DNA from 2 places in the Nesterenkonia lacusekhoensis genome. Region 2 is predicted to be linked to the other one. Evidence: predicted binding sites of a transcription regulator. Region 2 holds the regulator's gene; the other holds the start of a gene.

Region 1 (4,388 bases), 960 kb from region 2:
AGATACAACAAGCTGGTGATCGGCTGAACGGGGGCGCTCAGGCAGAGGGCGAGTTCCGCATCCTCAGCTGCTCCAACTGGGCGGCCACGCGGCTGGCGTCGGGCGCTGAGACGTAATACCACTCAGCCAGGCGGGGACTTCCGCCGATGCTGATCTCGCCGCTGCGGACCGCCTGGCGGAACTCCGGCCGGATCTTCACCAGCAGCGTCTCAGAGCCGGCCAGGTAGCCGATGCGGCCTCCGCCCATGAGTTTCCAGCCCACGTCGAAGCTGCCGCCGCGCGGTGCCTCCTCGATGGAGGCGATGGCCTCCCAGGGGAGGTTCCGGGTGACCACATGTCCCATGGACATGGTGAGCCCACTCTGGGCAGAGGCCTCCACATGGACCACGCAGGCCTTCACCAGCACAGTGCACAGCAGGGCAGTGGTGCCGATCACGCTGAAGGTCAGCACCAGGTCGGCCAGGCCCGACTCCTCCGGGACCAGCAGGAAGACCGTCAGCACGATGAGCGCGGTGAAGCCGAGCAGGCCATAGATGAGCACATAGGCCGGGCGTTCGGGCTGGCTGAGCGTGCTGACGGCGTCAGGGTCGGCGGCAGGGGAGTGGGGCGAGCGATCCATGCCTCCATTCCATCAGACGCGCGGAAAGTCCTCCCGAGCACGAAAAAGGCCGGCCCGGGAGCGTATCCCGGACCGGCCTTCTCGCAGCCTGAAGAAGCTTCAGAGGGAGAGGATCACTCCTCTTCCTCGTCCTTCTTCTCGACCACCAGGGTCTCAGTGGTGAGCACCAGGGCGGCGATGGAGGAGGCGTTCTGCAGAGCAGAGCGGGTCACCTTCACCGGGTCGATGACGCCGTCGGCGATCAGGTCGCCGTAGACACCGGTCTTGGCGTTGAAGCCGTGGTTCGGCTCCAGCTCCGCAACCTTGGAGGCGACCACGAAGCCGTCCTCGCCGGCGTTCTGAGCGATCCAGCGCAGCGGCTGCACCAGGGCACGCTTGACGATGCCCACCGCAGCGGCGGCGTCGCCGGAGAGCGCCTTGACCTCGGCGTCCTCATCCAGGGAGGAGAGCGCGTTGATCAGTGCGGTGCCGCCGCCGGCCACGATGCCCTCTTCCAGTGCGGCGCGGGTGGAGGCCACGGCATCCTCGATGCGGTGCTTGCGCTCCTTGAGCTCCACCTCAGTGGCGGCGCCGACCTTGATGACGCCGATGCCGCCGGCGAGCTTGGCGAGGCGCTCCTGGAGCTTCTCGCGGTCCCACTCGGAGTCGGTGGCCTCAGCCTGGGCCTTGATCTGAGCGGCACGTGCGTCCACGTCCTCCTTGGAGCCCGCACCGTCGACGACGGTGGTGGCGTCCTTGGTGACGGTCACGCGGCGTGCGGTGCCCAGCTGGTCCATGCCGACCTGGTCCAGCTTCAGGCCGAGGTCGGGGGAGATGACCTGGCCGCCGGTCAGCACGGCGATGTCCTCGAGCATGGCCTTGCGGCGGTCGCCGAAGCCGGGAGCCTTCACAACCACCACGTTCAGCGTGCCCTTGAGCTTGTTGACCACCAGGGTGGACAGGGCCTCGCCCTCGACGTCCTCCGCGATGATGAACAGGGGCTTCTTGGCCTGCATGACCTTCTCCAGGACCGGGAGGAACTCCTGCATGTTGGAGATCTTGCCCTGGTTGATCAGGATCAGCGGGTCCTCGAGGACGGCCTCCTGACGCTCTGCGTCGGTGACGAAGTGCGGGGAGAGGTAGCCCTTGTCGAACTGCATGCCCTCGGTGATGTCGAGCTCGGTCGACGTCGTGGAGGACTCTTCGATGGTGATGACGCCGTCGGTGCCCACCGAATCGAAGGCGCGGGCCAGCAGCTCGCCGACCTCGTCGTTCTGAGCAGAGATGGCGGCGACGTTGGCCACCTGCTGACCCTCCACGGGCACAGCGTTCTCGCGCAGACGGCGGGTCACTGCGTCGACCGCGGTCTCGATGCCGCGCTTGATCTCACCGGGTGCTGCACCGGCGGCCACATTGCGCAGGCCTTCCTTGACCAGGGCCTGAGCCAGCACGGTCGCAGTGGTGGTGCCGTCGCCGGCGACGTCGTTGGTCTTGGTGGCGACCTCCTTGGCGAGCTGGGCGCCGAGGTTCTCGTAGGAGTCCTCGACCTCCACCTCGCGGGCGATGGTCACACCGTCGTTGGTGATGGTGGGTGCGCCCCAGGACTTGTCCAGGACCACGTTGCGGCCCTTGGGGCCCAGAGTGACCTTGACCGTGTCTGCGAGCTTGTCGATGCCGGCCTCGAGAGCCTTCCGGGCGGCATCGTCGAATTCAAGCTGCTTTGCCATAGGTGTGGATACCTCCGGATTTACTTCTCGATGACAGCGAGGACGTCGCGGGCGTTCAGGACGAGGAACTCGTCGCCGCCGACCTTGACCTCGGTGCCGCCGAACTTGGAGTAGATGACGACGTCGCCTTCAGAGACGTCGACCGGCAGGCGATCGCCGGAGTCGCCGACGCGACCCGGGCCCACTGCGACGACTTCGCCCTCCTGGGGCTTCTCCTTGGCGGTGTCCGGGATGACCAGGCCGGAAGCGGTGGTCTGCTCGGCCTCCAGGGGGCGGACAACAATACGATCCTCGAGGGGCTTGATGGAGACTGACACGTCAGTTCTCTCCTTTGCAGATGGTGAATCGGTACAGGTTGCGCGCCGTGGGAGTGACCAACCGTCGTCGCGGGTACCGGAGGCGTGCCTCCGCCGGTTAGCGCCCCTTTGGCATTAGCACCCGGTGACGGCGAGTGCTAGGACAAACTATATGACTCCCTTAGCACTCGATCAAGGAGAGTGCCAAGGGAGTCGTAGCGGCGATATCCGGTTGGGCGCGTCGGGTGTCGGTCCCGACGCCGGAGCGTCAGCGGCTCCTCAACGGTTCAGCGATTCCTCAACGGTTCAACGAGTGCGGCTCACAGGTGGGTCTCGACGTCGGCGTCCTCGCGCAGCTCCTCGATATGAGACATCAGGGCCTCATTCTCGTTCTGCTGGGCGGCCTGCTCCTCGAGCTCATCGCGGACCTCATCGAAGGGAGGCATCTCCTGCTGCTCGGCGCCGGGGGCGCCCTCGCCGCCGCCTTCGCCGCCCTGAGCCTCAGCCATCATCTCCTGCTGCTGCTCCTGCTGGTCATAGAGCTCCTGGAGCTCCTCCTCCGAGGGCTCCTCAATGTCCAGGCTCTCGGTGACCTGGTTGATCAGGGCCTGATCGGAGGCATCCTCACGCAGCTCCTCCTCGGAGTTGCCCTGCTCCTCATAGGCCTCGATGAGTTCGTCGGCCGACTCCATGCCGCCCTGTTCGGCGGCGTCCTCCAGAGCGGCGTCGATGTCCTCCTCCGAGGCCTCGAAGCCCTGCTGCTCAGCGTCCTGGAGGAGCAGCTCAGTGCCGATGGCAGTGTCCAGGACCTGTTCCTGGATGGTGGCCTCGTCCGGCTCCTCGCCAGACATCTGGGCCTGCATGGCCATCTGCTGGAACTGCTGCTCATAGAGCGGGATGAACTCCTCGCTGGAGAGCTCCTCGCCGTTGACAGTGGCGACGACATCAGGGATGTCCTCGGTGTCCGGCTCAGGCATCTCCATGTCTTCCTGGCCCATGGGGGCCTCCTGGCCCTCTTCCTCGGCTCCTCCGGAGGCTTCGGCGTCGGGCTCGGCGTTCTGGTCGCAGGCGGCCAATCCCAGGAGCAGGGTGGTGGCGGCCGCACCGGTCAGCAGTTTCTTATGCACAGCGTTCTCCTCACACGTGGACAAGTCTGCACCGTAGGGCCTGCAGCACAACGGATGCTCCATGCCGGCTGGTGGTGAGGTGCAGGGGCTCAGCATGAAAAGGGAATCGCCTGCCCAGTAGACTTGTTGTGGTCTCACATTCTTTCCGCCGCCGTGATATTCGAGAGGTCCACCGTGACACATACCCCCGCAGAGGCGAACGATCCCTTCGGCTTCGTCGGCCTGACCTATGACGATGTCCTGCTGCTGCCCGGCGCCACCGACGTCATCCCCTCGGACGCTGACACCACCACCCGGCTGTCGAGGAACATCGACATCGCCTCGCCGGTGGTCTCAGCCGCTATGGACACGGTGACCGAAGCGCCGATGGCGATCGCCCTGGCGCGCCTGGGCGGGATCGGCATCCTGCACCGCAACCTCTCCATCGAGGAGCAGGCCAAGCAGGTGGATCAGGTCAAGCGCTCCGAGTCCGGCATGATCACCGACCCGGTGACCATCACCCCGGATGCGACCATCAAGGATCTGGACGACCTCTGCGCCCACTACCGCGTCTCCGGCCTGCCGGTGGTGGACGAGGAGAAGAAGCTGCTGGGCGTCATCACCAATCGGGACATCCGGTTCATCCCGCATGAGGAGTACC
Region 2 (4,388 bases):
GACGAGCACCAGGGCCGGATGGTCCTGAGGCTCTTCGGAGACCTCCTGGACCTCGACGACCATCTCGCCGGCGCCGGCGTCGAGGATCACACCCGAGACCTTCAGGCGATGCGTGTCGGAGAGCAGCACCTGCTCCCCCGCCCCCAGCCGCATCACCGTGGCGGCATGGTGGCCCTCGGTCCCGTCCACAGTGATCTGGGAGCCGGGCGTCAGCCCGTCCAGACGTCCGGGGCTCAGATGGAACAGCGGAGCAGTCACAGCAGGGGTCTCCTCATCGGGTGGGGTCTGGGATCTAGAGTGCGTCCCAGCGTTCGCGCAGCTTGGCGAAGACGCCGCGGTGCTCAGTGGTGGACTCTCCGAGCTCCTCACCGCGGTCCTCGGCGAACTCGCGCAGCAGCTCCTTCTGCCGGTCGCTGAGCTTGGACGGGGTCTCCACCTTCAGATGCACCTTGATGGCACCCCGACCGGAGCCGCGCAGGTGTCCGATCCCGCGATCGCGCAGGGTCAGCACCTCACCGGACTGGGTGCCCGGCCTGACCTCGAGCTCTTCGGGCCCGTCGAAGGTCTCCAGAGTGACCGTGGTGCCCAGCGCCGCTGCGGTCATCGGGACCGACACGGTCGCGTGGAGGTCGTTGCCGCGTCGGGTGAAGACCTCGTGCGGACGGATGTCCACCTCGATGAACAGGTCGCCGGAGGGCCCGCCGGCCATGCCGGCCTCCCCTTCGCCGCTGAGGTGGATGCGGTTGCCCTTGTCCACGCCCGCCGGGATCTTGATCTTCAGGCTGCGCCGCTCGCGCACCCGGCCCTGACCGTCGCACTCCTGGCAGGGGTCCTCGATGATGTTGCCGAAACCGCTGCAGCGGGCGCAGGTCTCGGTCTGGATGACCGTGCCGAGGATGGAGCGCATGGGCCGCTGCACCTGTCCCTGGCCGTGGCAGTCCGGGCAGGTGCTCGGCGTCGTGCCCTCGCGGGTGCAGCTGCCGTCGCAGACGGTGCAGGTGACCGCAGTCTCGAACTCGACCTCCTTGGTGGTGCCGAAGACGGCGTCCTCCAGGTCGATCTTGACCCGCAGCAGCGAGTCCTGACCGCGGCGGGTGCGGGAGGCGGGCCCGGAGGCTCCGCCGCCGAAGAATGTCTCGAAGATGTCGCTGAAGCCGCCGAAGCCTCCCCCTCCGCCGGGGAAGCCGCCTGCTGCGCGGCCGTTCTCGTCGCCGGTGGCGTCATAGTTGCGGCGCTTCTCCGGATCGGACAGGACCTCGTAGGCGCGGCCGAGCGTCTTGAACTGCTCAGCGGCGTCGTCGGAGGGGTTGACGTCCGGGTGGAGCTTGCGCGCCTTCTTCCGGTACGCCTTCTTGATGTCCTCGGTCGACGCGTCACGGCTGACGCCGAGTGCCTCGTAGTAGTCAGTCAATGCTTGCCCTTCGATCTGCTAGGTCAGTAGGTGCGGTTGCGTCAGGTGCTGTCATCCGTCGGAGAGGATCCTGGAGAGGTATCGCGCCATCGCTCGGACCGCGGACATCGTGGACCCGTAGTCCATCCGCGTGGGTCCGACCACGCCGAGCTTGGCCCCGTCTCCGGCCTCAGGTCCATACTCGGCGGCGACGACGGCGGCCTCGGCCAGCGAGTCGTGGCTGGTCTCCCGGCCGATCCGCACAGAGAGTCCGCGCGGGTCCTCCTGCATCTCGGTCAGCAGACGCAGCAGGACGACCTGCTCTTCCAGGGCTTCGAGGATGGGTCCGATGGAGGGCCCGAAGTCACGGTCCGACTTCGCGAGGTTAGCAGTGCCGGCCATGATGATGCGATCCACGCGACCGGCCTCCAACACGGCCTCCACAGAGTTCGCGATCACTGCCATGGCTGGCTGCAGACTCGGCTCCACCTGGGCGATCAGGTGGTCCAGGGGCAGCGGGGTGGCCGAGGCCGAACGGTTGTAGAGCTCCTCGGCCAGACGCTGTCCGATCCGATGGAGGCTCTCCTCATCCAGTCCGTCGGAGAGGGTCACCATCCGCTGCTCCACCTTGCCGGAGGAGAGGATGACCACCGCCAGCGCCTTCTGAGGGGTCATGGAGACCACTTCGATATGACGGATCTTGGCCTGGCTGTGCTGCGGGTGCTGCAGCACAGCCACCTGGTTGGTCAGCATGGCCAGCAGCCGGACCGTCTGATCCAGCATGGCGTCGTGGTCGTCGGCCGCCTCGAGCAGCGTGTCCATGGCACGGCGCTCTGCGCTGGAGAGCGGCCTGACTGCGGTGATCTTGTCCACGAAGGTGCGGTATCCGCGGTCGGTGGGGATCCGCCCGGCGGAGGTGTGCGGGGCGACGATCAGCCCCTCATCCTCCAGGAACGCCATATCGTTGCGGATCGTGGCCGGCGAGACCTCCAGGTTGTGGCGGTCCACCAGCGCCTTGGAACCCACAGGTTCGCGGGTGTGCACGTAGTCCTCCACGATGGCCCGCAGGACCTGCAGGCGACGGGTCTCCGACATCTTCTTCACGCCTCCCCGGGGGCAGGTCGGTTAGCACTCTGAATGATCAAGTGCTAATTCTACAGCTGTCGCCTCCGATCCGCGGCATGCGGCACCGCCGGTGGTAGGCTCCCACAGCTATGAGCTTCCCCACCGATTGGTCATCCTGGGGCCCCGCAGACATGGGCGCACGACGCCGGGCCCAGCACCGCGAAGTGCCCACTCTGCCCGCCGACCGCGGCACCGTCGTCGAAGAGACCGCCAGCGGATGGGTCGGCGCGATCGTCGGCGTCGAGGCTGCAGGCGGCGTCCATGTGGTGGTCCTGGAGGACCGGCGCGGCGCCACCCGCGCCTTCCCCCTGGGCCACGGATTCCTGCACGAAGGCTCACCGGTGGAGCTGACCGCGCCGGCCTCTACGACGGCTCAGCCGAAGAAGCCTGCGCGCACCGCCTCAGGCTCCGTGGCCGTGGAGAACGCGCCAGCCCGCGTGGCCCGCGCCTCCCGGATCTGGGTGGAGGGCACCCACGACGCCGAGCTGGTCGAGAAGGTCTGGGGCGAGGACCTGCGCCTGGAGGGGATCGTGGTGGAGCCGCTGCACGGCGCAGACGACCTCGTCGGGGCGATCCGGGAGTTCCGGCCCGGCCCGGAGCGGCGAGTCGGCGTTCTGCTGGACCATCTGGTCAAGGGATCCAAAGAGTCGAGGATCGCCGCAGAGGCCATGGCGATGCCGGGCGCCTCCGGCAATGTGCTGGTGCTCGGCCACCCCTATGTCGATGTCTGGCAGGCGGTGAAGCCTCAGCTGCTGGGCCTGCAGCGCTGGCCTGACATCCCCCGCTCCGTGGACATCAAGGTAGGCACCCTCAAGGCTCTGGGATGGCCCCATGCCGGCCAGCGCGACATCGCCCAGGGGTGGAAGCGGATCCTCTCCACCGTCACCAGCTATACGGACTTGGAGCCCTCGCTGCTGGGACGGGTCGAGGAGCTCATCGACTTCGTGACCCAGTAGTTCGCGTGTCTCTGGCCGGGTCCGCACCTCAACGGATAAAATCTCTGCCATGGCACACCTGGAAGGATCACCGGCAGCAGCCCAGCCGTTGACGCCGAGCGAAGACCGCCGCTGGGCCACTCTGGCTCACTTCGGCGGAGTCATGGGCTGCATCCCTTCCCTGGCCATCTACCTGGTCTTCCGGGACCGTGGTCCCTTCACCGCCCAGGAGTCGAAAGAGGCGCTGAACTACACCCTGCCGCTGACGGTGGTCATGCTGGCCTGCTACCTGCTGGCTCTGCTGCCGGCCATCGGGTGGATCTTCGGCATCGCAGCGGTCTTCCTCTGGGTGGTCATGACGCTCTCCGGGCTGGTCGCCGGCATCGAGTGCAATAAGGGGCGCCCGTACCGCTATTGGATGAACCTGCGCCTGATCCACTGATCGGGACGGCTCAGCTCAGGGCGCGAGCCGACGAGTGACCGCGTCGGCGAGCAGGCGGCCTTTCAGCGTCAGCACGGCGCGCCCCTCCGGGTGAGCCTCAGTGGGGACGGCCGCTTCCTCCTCGATCAGGCCGTCGCTGACCAGCCGGCCCAGCTCCGCTGCGCTGATCCTCTCGCCGTCGATCTCTGCCAACTCCTCCAACGCGTTGTAGTCGGCGATGTCCAGGCCCTCCCGGATGCGCAGACGCAGCATCAGATGTTCCAGGACCTTGGCCTCGGCGTCGAGGATCTCCCGGCCGTGGCCCGGCGTGGTCCCTGCGTGCAGACGTTGGGCATAGGCGGCGGGGTGTTTGGCGTTCCACCAGCGCATCCCGGCCATATGTGAATGAGCACCAGGACCGGCGCCCCACCAGTCTGCATCCCTCCAGTAGTTCAGGTTGTGATCGGAGCGGGTCTGCTCCGAGGTGGAGTAGTTCGAGACCTCATACCACCGGTAG

Evidence for each region. Region 2 encodes HrcA, which represses chaperone genes, less so after heat shock. Its sites were predicted from a motif close to TTNGCACTCGNNNNNNNCGAGTGCNAA; they were not measured.
Region 1: a site for HrcA is predicted at 2,803-2,829, ahead of groES (co-chaperone GroES). Genes of this name have one in related genera too.

The regions. Positions count from the first base shown of each region.
Region 1 covers NZ_JAGINX010000001.1:366,880-371,267, forward strand. Annotated here, with positions in the region: gene JOF45_RS01740 (hypothetical protein) at 38-619, opposite strand; gene groL (chaperonin GroEL) at 733-2,325, opposite strand; gene groES (co-chaperone GroES) at 2,346-2,642, opposite strand; gene JOF45_RS01755 (SurA N-terminal domain-containing protein) at 2,942-3,748, opposite strand; gene guaB (IMP dehydrogenase) at 3,923-4,388, shown strand, end outside.
Region 2 covers NZ_JAGINX010000001.1:1,331,023-1,335,410, forward strand. Annotated here, with positions in the region: gene JOF45_RS06315 (16S rRNA (uracil(1498)-N(3))-methyltransferase) at 1-258, opposite strand, end outside; gene dnaJ (molecular chaperone DnaJ) at 293-1,411, opposite strand; gene hrcA (heat-inducible transcriptional repressor HrcA) at 1,463-2,485, opposite strand; gene JOF45_RS06330 (DUF3097 domain-containing protein) at 2,605-3,471, shown strand; gene JOF45_RS06335 (DUF4870 domain-containing protein) at 3,521-3,892, shown strand; gene hemW (radical SAM family heme chaperone HemW) at 3,908-4,388, opposite strand, start outside.